DNA from 2 places in the Roseateles aquae genome. Region 1 is predicted to be linked to the other one. Evidence: riboswitches for the same ligand, from Rfam matches in the RefSeq annotation. Region 1 holds a riboswitch; the other holds the start of a gene.
The links. A riboswitch is a leader RNA that binds a small molecule or an ion and turns the genes downstream of it on or off. The one in region 1 is predicted to bind S-adenosylhomocysteine.

Region 1 (7,794 bases):
ACCGGCCACCAGGCATACCCGCCGCAGCGCATGGATTCTCGCGTTCATCCTCACCTCCGTTGAGCAGCACCGGCCCCGCCGGTGGCTCACTTTTTAAAAGTGTTGGCCGTCAATGCCCTTCATTGCCAGCACCGCGGCAGACCAGACTGCGGCGGCATGATATGGGCCATCGACCGAATCTCGAACCCTACTGTTGGGGGATACTCAACCCACCGTTCGCGCTGCCAGCAGGCGCTGCGCCAGCTCGGCAAAGCCACTGCCACGCTCACCGCGGGTCAGATAGCGCGGCCGGTGCTGCAGCTGCGGCAGGAAGCGCGCGATATTGGCCACGCCGACGCTCAGCGGCAGGTGCTCGAACATCAGCTGATCATTACTGGAGTCGCCCACAAACAGCCAATCGGCGGGATCGAAGTCCAGGCCGAGCAGACGCGGCACCGCCCATTGCGCCGCCGTCCATTTGCTGTGGGCGCCTATCCAGCCGTTGATGTGGATGGAGCTGACCGTGGCCTGCAGGCCGTGGGTGCGCATCACGGCGCAGACGGCCTCGATCTGCATGGCGTCGAGATGGGCAAACTCGCTGTGGTCGATCGCGATGTCGGTCAGGCGGCCGGAGCTGTCGCGAGCCAGGCTGCTGCCGGGCACCTCGGCCAGCACGGCGGCAGCGCAGCGCTGCAGGCGGGCGAAGTTGTCACGCCGTGTCGCCTCGTCCTGGCTGAACTCGACGCTCAGGCGCTCGCCATCGCGGCGCAGCAGCACCGCGCCGTTCTCGGCAACGATGCCATGGACCGGCCAGGCCAGCGCGAAGGGCTCGCTCCAACCGGCCGGGCGGCCAGTGATGGCGATCACCGGGATGCCGGCCGCAGCCAGGCGCTGCAGCGCCGTCAGCGCCTCCGGTGCGATGGCGCCCGCCTCGGTCAGCGTGTCGTCGATATCGGTCAGCACGCCGCGCACGGCGGCGAGCTGGGCCGGCGGGCATTGATCCAGTGGCTGCATGGTGGCGGGATTGTCCTCAATTCACACGCTGTTCCAATGAACCTAGGCCAGCTTCTGGTCTAGAATTGCGCCCATTCCGAGGAGCGTTGCAACCTCTTTCAGCTGAGGCCAGGCTCGGATCAAGCGCTGTCGACACCGTGGTCGGCAGGCCCAGCAACCGCGCTCACCCGCTGAAGTCCTGCGTGGGTGATTTGCGTCCTCGGATTCCCCTCACTCGCGCACGATGGCAGCGGCTTCAACCCACTGAAGGAGCCCGCATGACCGCCACGACGCTGACCCCCGATCAATACCATATTGCCGACCTGACGCTGGCCGCCTGGGGCCGCAAGGAACTGAACATCGCCGAGAGCGAAATGCCGGCGCTGATGGCCATCCGCAAGGAATACGCGGCCAGCCAGCCCCTGAAGGGCGCGCGCATCACCGGTTCGCTGCACATGACCATCCAGACCGGCGTGCTGGTCGAAACGCTGCAGGCGCTGGGCGCCGAAGTGCGCTGGGCCTCGTGCAATATCTTCTCGACCCAGGACCACGCCGCCGCCGCCCTGGTGGCCGCCGGCACCCCGGTGTTTGCCTACAAGGGCGAGACGCTGGAAGACTACTGGGACTACACCCACCGCATCTTCGAATTCGCCGGCAAGGGCGAACCGGGCGAAGGCCCGAACATGATTCTGGATGACGGCGGCGACGCCACGCTCTTGATGCATCTGGGCCAGAAGGCCGAAAAGGATCTGTCGGTGCTGGCCAACCCGGGCAGCGAGGAAGAGCGCATCCTGTTCGCTGCCATCAAGGCCCGGGTCGCGCAAGACCCGACCTGGTACACCCGCAAGAGCGCCGAGATCATCGGCGTCACGGAAGAGACGACGACCGGCGTGCACCGCCTGAAGGAAATGTCGGCCAAGGGTACGCTGCTGTTCCGCGCCATCAACGTCAACGACTCGGTCACCAAGAGCAAGTTCGACAACCTCTATGGCTGCCGCGAATCGCTGGTTGACGGCATCAAGCGCGCCACCGATGTGATGGTGGCCGGCAAGATCGCCGTGATCGCCGGCTATGGCGATGTGGGCAAGGGCTCGGCGCAGGCGATGCGCGCACTGTCGGCGCAAGTGTGGGTGACCGAGATCGACCCGATCTGCGCGCTGCAGGCGGCCATGGAAGGCTATCGCGTCGTGACCATGGAATACGCCGCCGACAAGGCCGACATCTTCGTCACCACCACCGGCAACAAGAGCGTCATCCGCCATGAGCACATGGTCAAGATGAAGCACAACGCCATCGTCTGCAATATCGGCCATTTCGACAACGAGATCGATGTTGCCTCGCTGGAGCAGTACCAGTGGGAAGAGATCAAGCCGCAGGTCGATCATGTGATCTTCCCCGACGGCAAGCGCATCATCCTGCTGGCCAAGGGCCGTCTGGTGAACCTGGGCTGCGGCACCGGCCACCCGAGCTATGTGATGAGCTCCTCGTTCGCCAATCAGACCATTGCCCAGATCGAGCTGTTCGCCCACAAGGACGCCTACGACATCGGCAAGGTCTATGTGCTGCCCAAGCATCTCGACGAGAAGGTCGCCCGCCTGCAGCTGACCACGCTGAACGCGCAGCTGAGCGAGCTGACCGATGAGCAGGCGGCGTACATTGGCGTGCCGAAGCAAGGGCCCTATAAGCCCGACACCTACCGCTACTGAGCAATTGCGGGCTACTGCGCAGGCTTCAGCCGTCGTTGCGGGTCCCTCCGCAGATCCTCACGTAGCGCTGCTACGTTCCGGTCTGCGGATCCGCCCGCGCCTAGCCTGAAGCCTGCTCGCTACGCCCGGGCTGCACGCTGCACTGCTTCATTTTTTCCATGCGCGCTGACCTTCGCCTGACTACCCAGCAACTCGCCCCGACCCGCTCCGCCGCACAGCGGCTGATCGAGCGAGGTGCCGTGCTGCGCGCCTCGGGCGCGGTGGTGAAGAAGGCGGGCGAGGAGGTCGGTGAGCATGAGGCCCTGCTGATCACTGACGACGCCGAGCTGCGCTATGTCTCGCGCGGCGGCTTGAAGCTCGAAGGGGCGCTGAAGACCAGCGGCCTGGACGTGAGGGGCTTGACGGTGCTGGACATCGGCCAGAGCACCGGCGGCTTCAGCGACTGCCTGCTGAAAGCCGGTGCGGCACGCGTGGTCGGCGTCGATGTCGGCCACGGGCAGTTGCATGCCTCGCTGCAGGCTGATCCCCGCGTGACGCTGCTCGAAGGCCTGCATGTGCGTGAGCTGGCCGGCTCGGCGCTGGCACAGCAGGCACCGGAAGGCGGCTTCGCCCTGATCGTCGGTGACCTGAGCTTCATCTCGATGATTGGCGCCCTGCCCCATCTGCGGCCCTGGCTGGCCGATGGGGGTCAGGTCTTGCTGCTGATCAAGCCGCAGTTCGAGCTGGGCCCCAAGGCGCTGGGCCGCGGAGGGCTGGTCAAGGATGCGGCGCAATACCCGCTGCTCGAGGCACGAGCTCGCGAGGCCGCCGCTGCTACAGGCTGGCAGACGCTCGGCTATTTTGAAAGCACCATTGCCGGCGGCGATGGCAACACCGAATTTTTCCTCTGGGCACGCAAGGCCCAGAGCGAGACAGACAAGGCATGAGCATGACTATCCCCCAGACCGGCCGCCCGCCGGTCAGTTTCGAGTTCTTCCCGCCCAACACACCGGTCGGTGCCGAGAAACTCAAGACCGTGGTGCAGGATCTCAGCGTGCTGAACCCGCACTATTTCAGCGTCACCTATGGCGCCGGCGGCTCGACGCGCGAGAAGACGCTGGCCACCGTCAGCGGCATTGCCGCACTCGGCTTCGAGGCAGCGCCGCACCTGTCCTGCGTGGGCTCGACCCGTGAGAGCATCGCCGAGATCCTGGCCACCTACCGGGCCCAGAATATCCGCCGCGTCGTCGCGCTGCGCGGTGACCTGCCCAGCGGCACGGCCACGGCCGGTGAGTTCCGCTATGCGGCCGAGCTGGTGCGCTTCATCCGCGAGACGCAGGGGCCAGACTGGCAGATCGAGGTTGCCGCCTATCCGGAGTACCACCCGCAGCAGCGCTACGCGGCCCGCGATCTGCAACACTTTGCCGACAAGATGGCGGCCGGCGCCAGCGGTGCGATCACCCAGTTCTTCTTCAACGCCGACGCCTACTTTCACTTTGTCGACGAGGCGCGCAAGCTGGGCGTTACGGCCCCCATCGTGCCGGGCATCATGCCCTTCCACAACTACGCCCGCATCGCCCAGTTCGCTGCCCGCGATGGCATCGACATCCCGCGCTGGGTGGCGCTGAAGATGGAAGGCTTCATGGACGACAGCGCTTCGATCCGCGCCTTCGGCCTGGATGTGATCGGCCAGCTGTGCGAGCGGCTGATCGCCGGCGGCGTGCCCGGCATCCACTTCTATACGCTCAACCAATCGGCTTTGACGCTGGAGTTGTGCAAACGCCTCAGCCTGGGCGCACAAGCTTGATCTGACGCAAATCGGCCCGGCCAGCCCGCCGGGTGGCTGGTGCGACTTGCGTCAGATCAAGGGTTTACCCGTCGCGGGGTTCTCCAATAGCTTCATCGGGCCTGTGATGCCCGCCAACAAGGAGCTATCGAGATGAACAAGTTTGCAGCCCGCACCCTTACCGCCGTCGCCATCGCTTGCACGGCCGTCGCCGTCCAAGCCGCCGAAGGCCCGTGGGGAATGCGCGTGCGCGCCGTCAACATCGACTCGGCCAACAAGGACAGCACCGGTCTGGGCCTGACGATCAACAACAAGGTCATCCCCGAAGTCGACTTCAGCTACTACTTCTCGCCCAATCTGGCGGCTGAGCTGATCCTGACCTACCCGCAAAAGCACACGCTGTCGTCCAATGGCACCGAGATCGGCACGCTGAAGCACCTGCCCCCGACGCTGAGCCTGCAGTACCACTTCGCGCCGAATGACGCCTTCCGCCCCTACATCGGCGCTGGCATCAACTACACGATCTTCTCGAACGTCGAGTTCGCTCCGGCCGTTGATGCTGCGCTGTCGCCCAGCGTCAAGCACACCAGCCTGGGCCTGTCTTTCCAGATCGGCTTCGACTATGAGCTGAGCAAGAACCTGTACCTGAATGTGGACCTGAAGAAGGCACAGATCGGCACCAAGGTCTACTCCAAGGGCACTGAAGTCGGCACCTTCAAGGTCGATCCGCTGCTGATCGGCGTGGGCCTGGGCTTCCGCTTCTAAGTCCGAGGCGCCCGGGCAGCTTGAACGAGCTGCCACAAACAAAAGCCGCCTGGCTGGAGCCCGGCGGCTTTTTCTTTGTTGGCGCTGCTACAGCACCGCCGCGTTCAAGGCTCAGCCCAGCAGCGCAAAGGCGTCGCGCGTCAGGTTTTCCGGCGCGCCCTCGGCGCGGCAGACCACATCGTCCTCGATGCGGATGCCGCCAAAGCGGGACAGGCGTTCGACCTTGGCCCAGTCGACACTGGCCGCGGCCGGCATCGCGCGCAACTGCTTGAGCAGGGTCGGGATGAAATACAGGCCCGGCTCGATGGTGACGACCATGCCGGGCAGCAGGTCGCGGGTCAGGCGCAGATAGCGGTGGCCCTCGGGCTTGTCGCGCGTGCCGCCGGCCTCGCCGGCCATGAAGCCGCCCACATCGTGCACCTGCAGGCCGAGCAGATGGCCGATGCCGTGGGGCATGAAGATGCTGGTCACCCGCTCCGCCAGCATCGCTTCCTCGCTCATTGCGACGATGCCCTGCTGCTTCAGGATGCGGGCCAGATGGCGATGGGTGCTCAGGTGGATGTCGCGGTAGTCGACGCCCTTGCGCACCTCATCCACCAAGGCCAGCTGTGCCACTTCCATCGCGGCCAGCACGGCATCGAATTCGGCGCTGTCGGCATCGCCGCGGGTCCAGGTGCGGGTGATATCCGCTGCATAACCGTTGACCTGCGCGCCCGCGTCAACCAGCAGCGAGCGCCACTGCGCCGGGCGCTGAACGTCCTGGTACTGGTAGTGCAGCACGGCCGCATGCTCGTTCAGGCCGACGATATTGCTGTAGGGCAGATCGCGGTCGGTATGGCCGCAGGCGATCAGGTAGGCGCGGTGGATCTCGGCTTCGGATCCACCGGCCAGGAAGGCATCGCGCGCGGCCAGATGGGCGCGGGTGGCCAGGCGCGAGGCCGCGCGCATGCTGTCCAGCTCGTACTCGGTCTTGCAGGCACGCGCCCAGTGCAGGCTGTCGATCAGGGCCGCCGGGTTGTTCGGCTGCAGATGCTGCAGCGCTGCATCGGCCTCGCCCACGATGGCCAGACGCGCGAGATCGGCGGGCAGCTGATCCGCCAGTTGGGCCAGCGCCTGCTCGGGCTCGCTGATCACGCGCAACTCGACATGCTCCAGCCAGAAGCCGCTCGGCGCCGCCGGCGGCACATGCCAGTAATCATCGGGCTGGTAGTAGACCAGCAGCGGCTTTTTCCCCGGGCGCACCAGCAGCCAGCTGTAGGGGTGGGCGCACAGCGGCAACCAGGCCTTGAAATGCGGATTGGGCTGGAACAGATAGGGCCGGTCGTCGAGAAAGGCGTACTTCTCGACACCGGCAGCGATCAGCAGGGCGTCATGCCCGCTCAGGCCCAGCGCGCGTTCGGCGCGGGTTTGGCAGATGGCGATGTGTTGCGCATACAGCGCGGCGATGTCTGCACCAGCAGCGGGGGTAGCGGTCATGAGCGGCAGCCTGTTCGTGAAGGGCCGCATTGTCCATCAGGCAGGGCCGATCAACAGCGCTGACCGTGCCGGCACCTCAGCCGTTCTTGTCCCAGACCACGCCTTCCTCGGTGATCATCGCGTCCAGCGGCACATCGTGAGTCTCGGCCTTTAGCAGCGGCTGGAAGCCGTGGGCATAACCGACGCCGACGGTCGCCGGCCGCGGCCGCAACTCGGCCAAGGTGCGATCCATGAAGCCGCCGCCATAGCCCAGGCGCAGGCCGCAGGGACCGTATCCGACGCAGGGCACGACCAGCAGCTGTGGCTCGAAGACTTCGGTGTCCTTGGGTTTGGGGATGCCGTAAGCATCGTCTTCCATCGGGCAGCCCGGGTACCAGACATGAAAACGCAGCGTGCCATGCTGCTTGTCGACCACCGGCAGGCCGATGCGTCGATCCGGATGCGCTTCACTCCAGCGGTACAGCGCCGGCAAGGGGTCGAACTCGCCCTTGATGGGCCAGTAGGCGCCTATCGTCGTCTCGCGGCGGCGCACCAGCCAGACGCGCAGCACCTCTTGCATCTGAGCGGCCAGCGCCAGGCGATCGGGCAGATTCAGGCGATCCTGGATCAGCTTGTGGCGCAGGGCCGGCTTGTCGTTCAAGTCCACGCGTTCAAACCCATGCTGGAGAAGAGCGCCGATCGTAGCCGGGCTCAGGCCTTGCCGCCAGCCTGGCCGCTCTATCATTGACCGATGTCCAAGGAACTGCTCGACCACGCTCTGGAACTGTTGGCGCCGCTGGGCTCGCTGCGCTCACGGCGTATGTTTGGCGGCTATGGCATCTATGTCGATGAGCTCTTCATCGCGATCATCGCCTTCGAGCAACTCTGGCTGAAAGCCGACGAGCTCAGCCTGCCCCGCTTCGAAACTGCCGGCTGCCGCCGTTTCGAGTACAGCCGCGAGGGGCAAACAACCGGCCTGCGCTACTACAGCCCGCCCGAGGATGCGCTGGAGTCACCAGCGCTGATGCTGCCCTGGGCGCGCCTGGCCCTGGAAGCCGCACTGCGTGCCCAGGCCCTGAAAAGCGCCAAGACTGCACGCAAGTCGAACTCAAAGCCGGCGCCACGCCGTGG
Region 2 (7,794 bases), on a different contig from region 1:
TGCTTCGAAGGTGGCAACATCACGCCGGCCGCCGAATTCAATTGTTATGTTGACCCCGAGGCGGCCAAGCTGGTGTTTGCCAGCGGCGTGCCGATCACCATGGTGCCGCTGGACTGCACCCACCAGGCGCTGACGACGCCGGCGCGCATCGCGGCGATCCGCGCGCTGGGCACGCCGCTGGCCGAGACGGTGGCCTGCTGGTTGGAGTTCGCCGAGCGCTTTGACGAGGCCAAGTACGGCCAGCAGGGCGGGCCGCTGCACGACCCCTGCGTGATCGCCTGGCTGCTGGCACCGGAGCTGTTCAGCGGCCGCGACTGCAATGTCGAGATCGAAACCGACAGCGCACTGACGCTGGGCATGAGCGTGATCGATTGGTGGGGCGTCAGCGGCCGGCCGCGCAATGCCCATGTGCTGGGTGGCGTCGATGCCGATGGCTTCTTCGCCTTGATCACGGCGGCGCTGGCTCGACTCGGAGGGCGCGGTGGCTGATGAACTGAACTTCCGGCTGGCCACGGCCGACGATCTGCCCGCGGTGCTTGATCTGCTGGTCGCCGCTGGTATCGATGAGCGCGAGGATCTGGAGCTGGATGGCGCGCTGGCCATCTGGCCGCTGATGCAGGCGCGTGGCGCCGAGCTCTTGCTGATGGAGCAGGGCGAAGGGCCGGAGCGCCAGCTGCTGGGCACGCTGACGCTGTACATCCTGCCGCTGCTGGCGCACCGCCAGGCCAGCGAGGCGCTGGTCGAGGATGTGGCGATTGCGCCCGAGGCGCAGGGCCGCGGGCTCGGCCGTCGGCTGATCCAACATGCGATGCAGCGGGCCAGCGCGGCCGGCTGCTACAAGCTGGTACTCAGTTCCAACCAGCGCCGTGTCGAGGCCCATGCCTTTTACGAGCGGCTGGGTTTTGAGCGACATGGCTTCAGCTTTGTGGTGCCGCTGGACGCGACGCGCGGCTGATGGTTCGGATGGATTGAGAGGCTGAACGATGAAACGACGTCACCATTTGATGCTGGGCCTGCTGGCACTGTTTGCATTGCCGGCGATGGCGCTCAGCGAGGGCGATGCCGCCAGCGGCGTACGCGCAGCGCTGGAGCGCGGTGCGGCGTCCGCCGTCAGCTCGCTGGGCCGCAACGACGGTTTCCTCGGCAACCCGGCCGTGCGCATCGAGTTGCCGGGCGCGCTGAAGGACGCCGCCCGGCTGCTGCGCGCGACCGGCCAGGGCCGCAAGCTCGATGAGCTGGAAACCGCGATGAACCGGGCCGCCGAACAGGCCGTGCCGCAAGCGCGCACGCTGCTGGTGTCGGCGGTGCGCTCGATGAGCGTGGAAGACGCGCTGCAGATCGTGCGCGGCGGCGATGACGCGGTGACGCGCTTCTTTGAAACCAAGACCCGCGCCCCGCTGGCGCAGAAGTTCCTGCCCATCGTCACCCGGGCGACCGAAAAACAGGCCCTGGCCGACAAGTACAACGCCGTGGCCGGCAAGGCCGCCGGCCTGGGGCTGCTGCGCGGCGAGGATGCCAATCTGCAGCAGTACGTCACCGAACGGACGCTCGATGGCATGTACCGGATGATTGCCGAGGAAGAGAAGAAGATCCGCCAGGATCCGATCGGCACCGGCAGCGCGATCCTGAAGAAGGTGTTTGGCGGGTGAGGTCTGCCCGTCAGCAAGACCCGCTGCCGGCCGGGGCCGACGTCATTTCCTACAATGCGGCCATGAACGCCACCACCGCCTCCACCGCCCCGCGCTTCACGCGCGGCAGCCAGCTGCCCGACATCCTGCAACAACGCATCGTCATCCTCGACGGCGCGATGGGCACGATGATCCAGCGCTACAAGCTGGGCGAGGCCGATTTCCGCGGCGCGCGCTTTGCCGCGCATGGCAAGGATCTCAAGGGCAATAACGATTTGCTGCCAGTGACCAAGCCCGAGGTCGTGCAGGAGATTCACGAGCAATACCTGGCCGCTGGTGCCGACATCATCGAGACCAATACCTTTGGTTCGACCTCGGTGGCCCAGGAGGACTACGGCCTCGAGTCCATCGCCTACGAGATGAATGTGGCGGCGGCCCGCATCGCCCGGGCGGCCTGCGACAAGTACAGCACGCCCGACAAGCCGCGCTTTGCTGCTGGCGCCTTGGGGCCGACGCCGCGCACGGCCAGCATCAGCCCCGATGTCAACGACCCCGGCGCCCGCAATGTCGATTTCGACACCTTGCGTGCCGCCTACTACGAGCAGGCCAAGGGCTTGCTGGACGGCGGCGTCGATCTCTTTCTGGTCGAGACCATCTTCGACACCCTGAACGCCAAGGCGGCGATCTTTGCGCTGGACGAGCTGATGGAGGACACCGGCGAGCGCCTGCCGGTGATCATCTCCGGCACGGTGACCGACGCCTCCGGCCGCATCCTCTCGGGACAGACGGTGACGGCCTTCTGGCACTCGGTGCGCCACGCCAAGCCGATCGCCATCGGTCTGAACTGCGCGCTGGGCGCCACGCTGATGCGGCCCTACATCGAGGAACTGGCCAAGGCGGCAGGCGCCACGGCGGTCAGCTGCTACCCGAATGCCGGCCTGCCCAACCCGATGAGCGACACCGGCTTCGACGAAACGCCGGACGTCACCGGCCGGCTGATGGAAGAGTTCGCCAAGAGCGGCTTTCTGAACATTGCCGGTGGCTGCTGCGGCACGACGCCGGCACACATCGCGGCGATTGCGGCCAAGGTCTCGGCCTACCAGCCGCGGCCCTGCGGCCACAAGCTGTTCAGCGATCTGGTCGCTGCCTGAGTTCAGATCACCTTCAGCAGCTTGTCCATATTGACCAGCAGGCGCAGCTCATGCGGCGCCAGGCTGGCGGCAATCGCCTGTGAGGCGAGCCGGGTGTCGCGCGGCACCGGGCTGCTCAGCGGCGCGCCGCTCTTGCCCAGCAGGGCCGCCACCAGGGGATCGGTGGCACTGTGGCCGCGCTTGACGACGATGCCGACCTCGCCATTGGCCAGACGCACCAGGCTGCCGGGCGGGTAGAGGCCAATCATCTTGATCAGCGCGGCGCCGGCCTCGTCGGGCTGCTGCATCTCATCAAGAAAAACGGCCCGGGCCGCCGAGGCGCCGGGCAGGGCCTTGCGCGAGCGACGCGGCGCCAGCCGGGCGCCAAAGATGTCGATGCGGCGCAGCAGGCGCGCCAGCTGCTCGGCCGGCGTGCGCGGCGCCAGCGGCCCCGGGCCGGCCTCGTGATGCAGGCGTACCGCGCCCAGCCACAGCTCGCTGATCACGCCCTGCTGGCGCAGCAGCTCGGCGCTGCGGTCGCCGTGGCCCAGCAGATCGCGGCGCTGCGCCGGGCTGGGGCTGTCTTCCTGGGCGGCCATGCGGTCCTGCTGGGCGCTGAGGCTCAGGTTCATCGTCAGTGCCGCGCGGGTCAGCGCCTCGCGCCAGTCGGCGGGCCAGCCGAGCTGGCGGGCGCTCAGATCGGCCAGCATCAGGCAGAGCAGGGCATGGCGTGAGCTGTAGTTCTGGTGGTCCTGGCTGGCGTCGTAGATCAGCAGCGTCAGCACCGCGTCGGGGTGCTGCTGCAGCCGGGTCAGCGCGCTGTCGTGCAACTGCTCCAGCCGCTGCACAAAGGTCTCGCGCGCCGGGTCACGCAAGAGGGTGTGCGCATGCAACTGCAGATCGGCCCAGGCCGCGGTTTCGCTCAGCTCGACCGGGCGCGGTGCGCGATCGGGTTTGAACTGCGCCTCGGCCTTGGCGATCTCCGACAGCGAGGCGCCCTGGTGCATCAGCGTGTCCATCCGGTGCAGCTGGGCGCGCTGGTACTCCTTGGTCTCGTGCGCCAGCACATAGGCGCCGCGCTCGATCAAGGCCTGCACCTGGGGGGTGTTCTGCAGCGTCTGGCCGCTGGCGAACAAGAGCTTGCCCTCGGCGTCGCGGACGGAAAAGGTCAGCACCTGGCCGACGCGCAGGCTGTTGGGCGGGAGATGTATCAGGTCCACGGGAGGCAGGGCAGAGCGTATCCAGTTCTTCGGCGGTTCCGAGTATCGGCTTGAGCGAAGCCTGGCTTGCCCAGCAAAATCCCGCGGCTTGGCAAGCCTCGGCGTAAAATCCGCCACGGTTCGAGGAGCGTTGCGATGGCCTGCGTCAGCAGTGGCCGCCAGGCTCGGACCGCATCGGGGCCCGAGGCCCTGATTCTCAACGACGCTCACCGAGCTCCAGATTTCTCCTGTGGCCGCGGTGAGTTGCGCGGCCCACTCTCTTTGCCCGAGGCCGCCATGACCGTACAAGCTCAAGCCCATTCCCAGACGAAGCCGCCGGCGATGAAGCTCTCCGGGCTGGAACCGGTGCTGATCGGCGAGGGCTCGCTGTTCGTCAATATCGGCGAGCGCACCAATGTCACCGGCTCCAAGGCCTTTGCCCGGCTGATTCTGAATGGCCAATTCGAGGAGGCGCTGGCGGTGGCGCGCCAGCAGGTCGAGAACGGCGCCCAGGTGATCGACATCAATATGGACGAGGCCATGCTGGACAGCAAGGCGGCCATGGTGCGCTTTCTGAATCTGATCGCCTCCGAGCCCGAGATCGCCCGCGTGCCCATCATGATCGACAGCTCCAAATGGGAGGTCATCGAGGCGGGCCTGAAGTGCATTCAGGGCAAGGGCATCGTCAATTCGATCTCGCTGAAGGAAGGCGAGGCCGAGTTCCGCCGCCAGGCCAATCTGGTGCGCCGTTATGGCGCCGCCGCCGTGGTGATGGCCTTCGACGAAAAAGGCCAGGCCGACACCTTCGAGCGCAAGACCGAGATCTGCGCGCGCGCCTATCGCATCCTCGTCGATGAGGTCGGCTTCCCGGCCGAGGACATCATCTTCGACCCCAATATCTTTGCCATCGCCACCGGCATTGAGGAGCACGACAACTACGCGGTCGACTTCATCAACGCCACGCGCTGGATCAAGCAGAACCTGCCCGGCGCCAAGGTCAGCGGCGGGGTGTCGAACGTGAGCTTCAGCTTCCGCGGCAATGACCCGGTGCGCGAAGCCATCCACACCGTCTTCCTCTACCACGCCATCCAGGCGGGCATGGACATGGGCATCGTCAACGCCGGCATGGTCGGCGTCTATGACGACCTGGAGCCGGTGCTGCGCGAACGCGTGGAGGATGTGGTGCTGAACCGCCGGCCCGACGCTGGGGAACGGCTGATCGAGGTGGCCGAGAGTGCCAAGGGCGCGGCCAAGGACGATTCCGCGCGCCTGGCCTGGCGGGCCGGCAGCGTGGACGAACGGCTCTCGCATGCGCTGGTCCACGGCATCACCGACTTCATCAACGAAGACACCGAGGAGGCCTACCAGGCCATCCTGGCCAAGGGCGGCCGGCCGCTGCATGTGATCGAAGGCCCGCTGATGGCCGGCATGAATGTGGTCGGCGATCTGTTCGGCCAGGGCAAGATGTTCCTGCCCCAGGTGGTCAAGAGCGCTCGCGTGATGAAGAGCGCGGTGGCCCATCTGGTGCCCTATATCGAGGAAGAAAAGCGCCAGCTGGCCGCCGCCGGCGGCGACGTGAAGCCCAAGGGCAAGATCGTCATCGCCACCGTCAAGGGTGATGTGCACGACATCGGCAAGAACATCGTCACCGTGGTCTTGCAGTGCAATAACTTCGAGGTGGTGAATATGGGCGTGATGGTGCCCTGCCAGGACATCCTGGCGCGCGCCAAGGTCGAGGGGGCCGACATCATCGGCCTCTCCGGCCTGATCACGCCCAGCCTGGAAGAGATGCAACACGTGGCCGCCGAGATGCAGCGCGACGACTACTTCCGGATGAAGAAGATCCCGCTCTTGATCGGCGGGGCGACTTGCAGCCGGGTTCACACCGCGGTGAAGATCTCGCCGCATTACGAAGGCCCGGTGGTCTATGTGCCCGACGCCTCGCGCTCGGTGGGCGTCTGCTCCGACCTGCTGTCCGACGAACGGGCCAGCCGCTTCATCGACGAGTTGAAGAGCGACTACGACAAGGTCCGCGAGCTGCATGCGAACAAGAAGCAGACCCCGTTGGTGCCGCTGGCCGAGGCCCGTGCCAACAAGGTGCAGCTGGACTGGGCCGGCTACACGCCGCCGGAGCCCAGCTTCATCGGCCGCCGCGTGTTCAAGAACTACGATCTCGCCGACCTGGCTCAGTGCATCGACTGGGGCCCGTTCTTCCAGACCTGGGACCTGGCCGGCCCCTTCCCGGCCATCCTGAAGGACGAGATCGTCGGCAGCGAGGCGCAGCGGGTGTTCAGCGACGGCAAGCGCATGCTGCAGCGCCTGATCGAAGGGCGCTGGCTCAGCGCCAACGCGGTCTTCGGCCTCTACCCCGCGGCGCAGGTCAATGACGACGATATCGAGATCTACCGCGACGAGAGCCGCAGCGAGGTGCTGATGACCTGGCGCGGCCTGCGCATGCAGTCGGAGCGCCCGGTCGTTGATGGGGTGAAGCGACCCAACCGCTGCCTGGCCGACTATGTGGCCGCCAAGGGCGGGGTGCCCGACTATGTGGGCCTGTTTGCCGTCACCGCCGGCATCGGTTGCGACAAGAAGGAAGCCCAGTTCCTGGCCGATCACGACGACTACTCCGCCATCATGCTCAAGGCCCTGGCCGACCGGCTGGCCGAGGCGCTGGCCGAACGTCTGCATCAGCGCGTGCGCCAGGAGTTCTGGGCCTACGCGCCGAACGAGGCGCTGAGCAATGAGGCGCTGATCGCCGAGCAGTACCGCGGCATCCGCCCGGCGCCGGGCTATCCGGCCTGCCCGGATCATCTGGTCAAGCGCGATCTGTTCCGCGTGCTGGCGCCCGAGGAAATCGGCATGGGCCTGACCGATGCGATGGCGATGACGCCGGCCGCCAGCGTCAGCGGCTTCTACCTGGCGCATCCTGAGGCGAGTTACTTCAATGTGGGCCGGATCGGTGAGGATCAGCTGAAGGACTGGGCGGCGCGCTGCCAACTCGATGAGCGCGAGGCTGCGCGCGCGCTGGCGCCGCAGCTGGGTTGATTGACCCTGAACGAAAGCCACCCGCTCCGCCAATCGCCCGTCTTGCCATGTTGCCAAACAGGCGTTTACAAGTTCCCGACTCTGCTTGCAGCTTTGCGTGGTGCTACATGGCATGCTTGGATGCTGATCTGCAGGCTGTCTTCGCTTGATTCTCCGCCCCTCCGAGGGCCGGGTGTCGGGGCCGGTGGCCTGGTTCCGTGGAGTATTTGAAATGCGCTTTCCTCTTTCTGCCAGCCAGAGTCTGGCCGCCGGTCTGGCGGTGGTCGTGATCGTCGGTGGGGCCTATGCGCTGGGCCGTGCACAGTCCGGTGGCGCGCTGCCGATGTCCGACAGCCAGGCCGCCTCGCTGCCCGCTTCGGCGGCGCAAAGCAGTGCCAAGAAGGCGGCTGCGCCTGCGTTCAAGGCATCGGGTGATGCCCGACTCTGTGATGAATGCGCCCGCGTCGTCGAGGTGCGGCAGGAAGAGCGCAAGGGCAAGGCCAGCGGTCTGGGCGCCGTTGGCGGCGCGGTGATCGGCGGTCTGCTGGGCAATCAGATCGGCGGCGGCACGGGCAAAAAGCTGGCCACCGTCGGCGGCGCCGTGGCCGGCGGCTATGCCGGCAATGAGATGGAGAAGCGCAGCAAATCGCATCACGTCTGGATCGTTCGCCTGAGCCACACCGATGGCAGTACGCAGACGCTGGAACGCGAGCATGACCCACAGCTGCGCGTCGGCGATGTGGTGCTGGTGCGCGACGGCCAGCTGCAACGTCAGCCATGAAGCGCACGGCCCGTGCCGTCGCACTGCTGGCC

Region 2: another riboswitch for S-adenosylhomocysteine. It lies ahead of metH (methionine synthase); the one in region 1 lies ahead of ahcY (adenosylhomocysteinase).

What each region holds. Positions count from the first base shown of each region.
Region 1 is NZ_JAVXZY010000003.1:328,930-336,723, reverse strand. It holds gene RQP53_RS10355 (hypothetical protein) at 1-48, opposite strand, end outside; gene RQP53_RS10350 (HAD family hydrolase) at 205-993, opposite strand; S-adenosyl-L-homocysteine riboswitch at 1,066-1,165, shown strand; gene ahcY (adenosylhomocysteinase) at 1,251-2,678, shown strand; gene RQP53_RS10340 (TlyA family RNA methyltransferase) at 2,837-3,604, shown strand; gene metF (methylenetetrahydrofolate reductase [NAD(P)H]) at 3,607-4,464, shown strand; gene RQP53_RS10330 (OmpW/AlkL family protein) at 4,597-5,208, shown strand; gene pepQ (Xaa-Pro dipeptidase) at 5,320-6,684, opposite strand; gene RQP53_RS10320 (5-formyltetrahydrofolate cyclo-ligase) at 6,761-7,330, opposite strand; gene RQP53_RS10315 (TfoX/Sxy family protein) at 7,415-7,794, shown strand, end outside.
Region 2 is NZ_JAVXZY010000004.1:363,936-371,729, reverse strand. It holds gene RQP53_RS12590 (nucleoside hydrolase) at 1-489, shown strand, start outside; gene RQP53_RS12585 (GNAT family N-acetyltransferase) at 482-955, shown strand; gene RQP53_RS12580 (DUF4197 domain-containing protein) at 984-1,649, shown strand; gene RQP53_RS12575 (homocysteine S-methyltransferase family protein) at 1,712-2,779, shown strand; gene RQP53_RS12570 (HD-GYP domain-containing protein) at 2,782-3,978, opposite strand; S-adenosyl-L-homocysteine riboswitch at 4,095-4,193, shown strand; gene metH (methionine synthase) at 4,255-7,002, shown strand; gene RQP53_RS12560 (glycine zipper 2TM domain-containing protein) at 7,214-7,762, shown strand; gene RQP53_RS12555 (SixA phosphatase family protein) at 7,759-7,794, shown strand, end outside.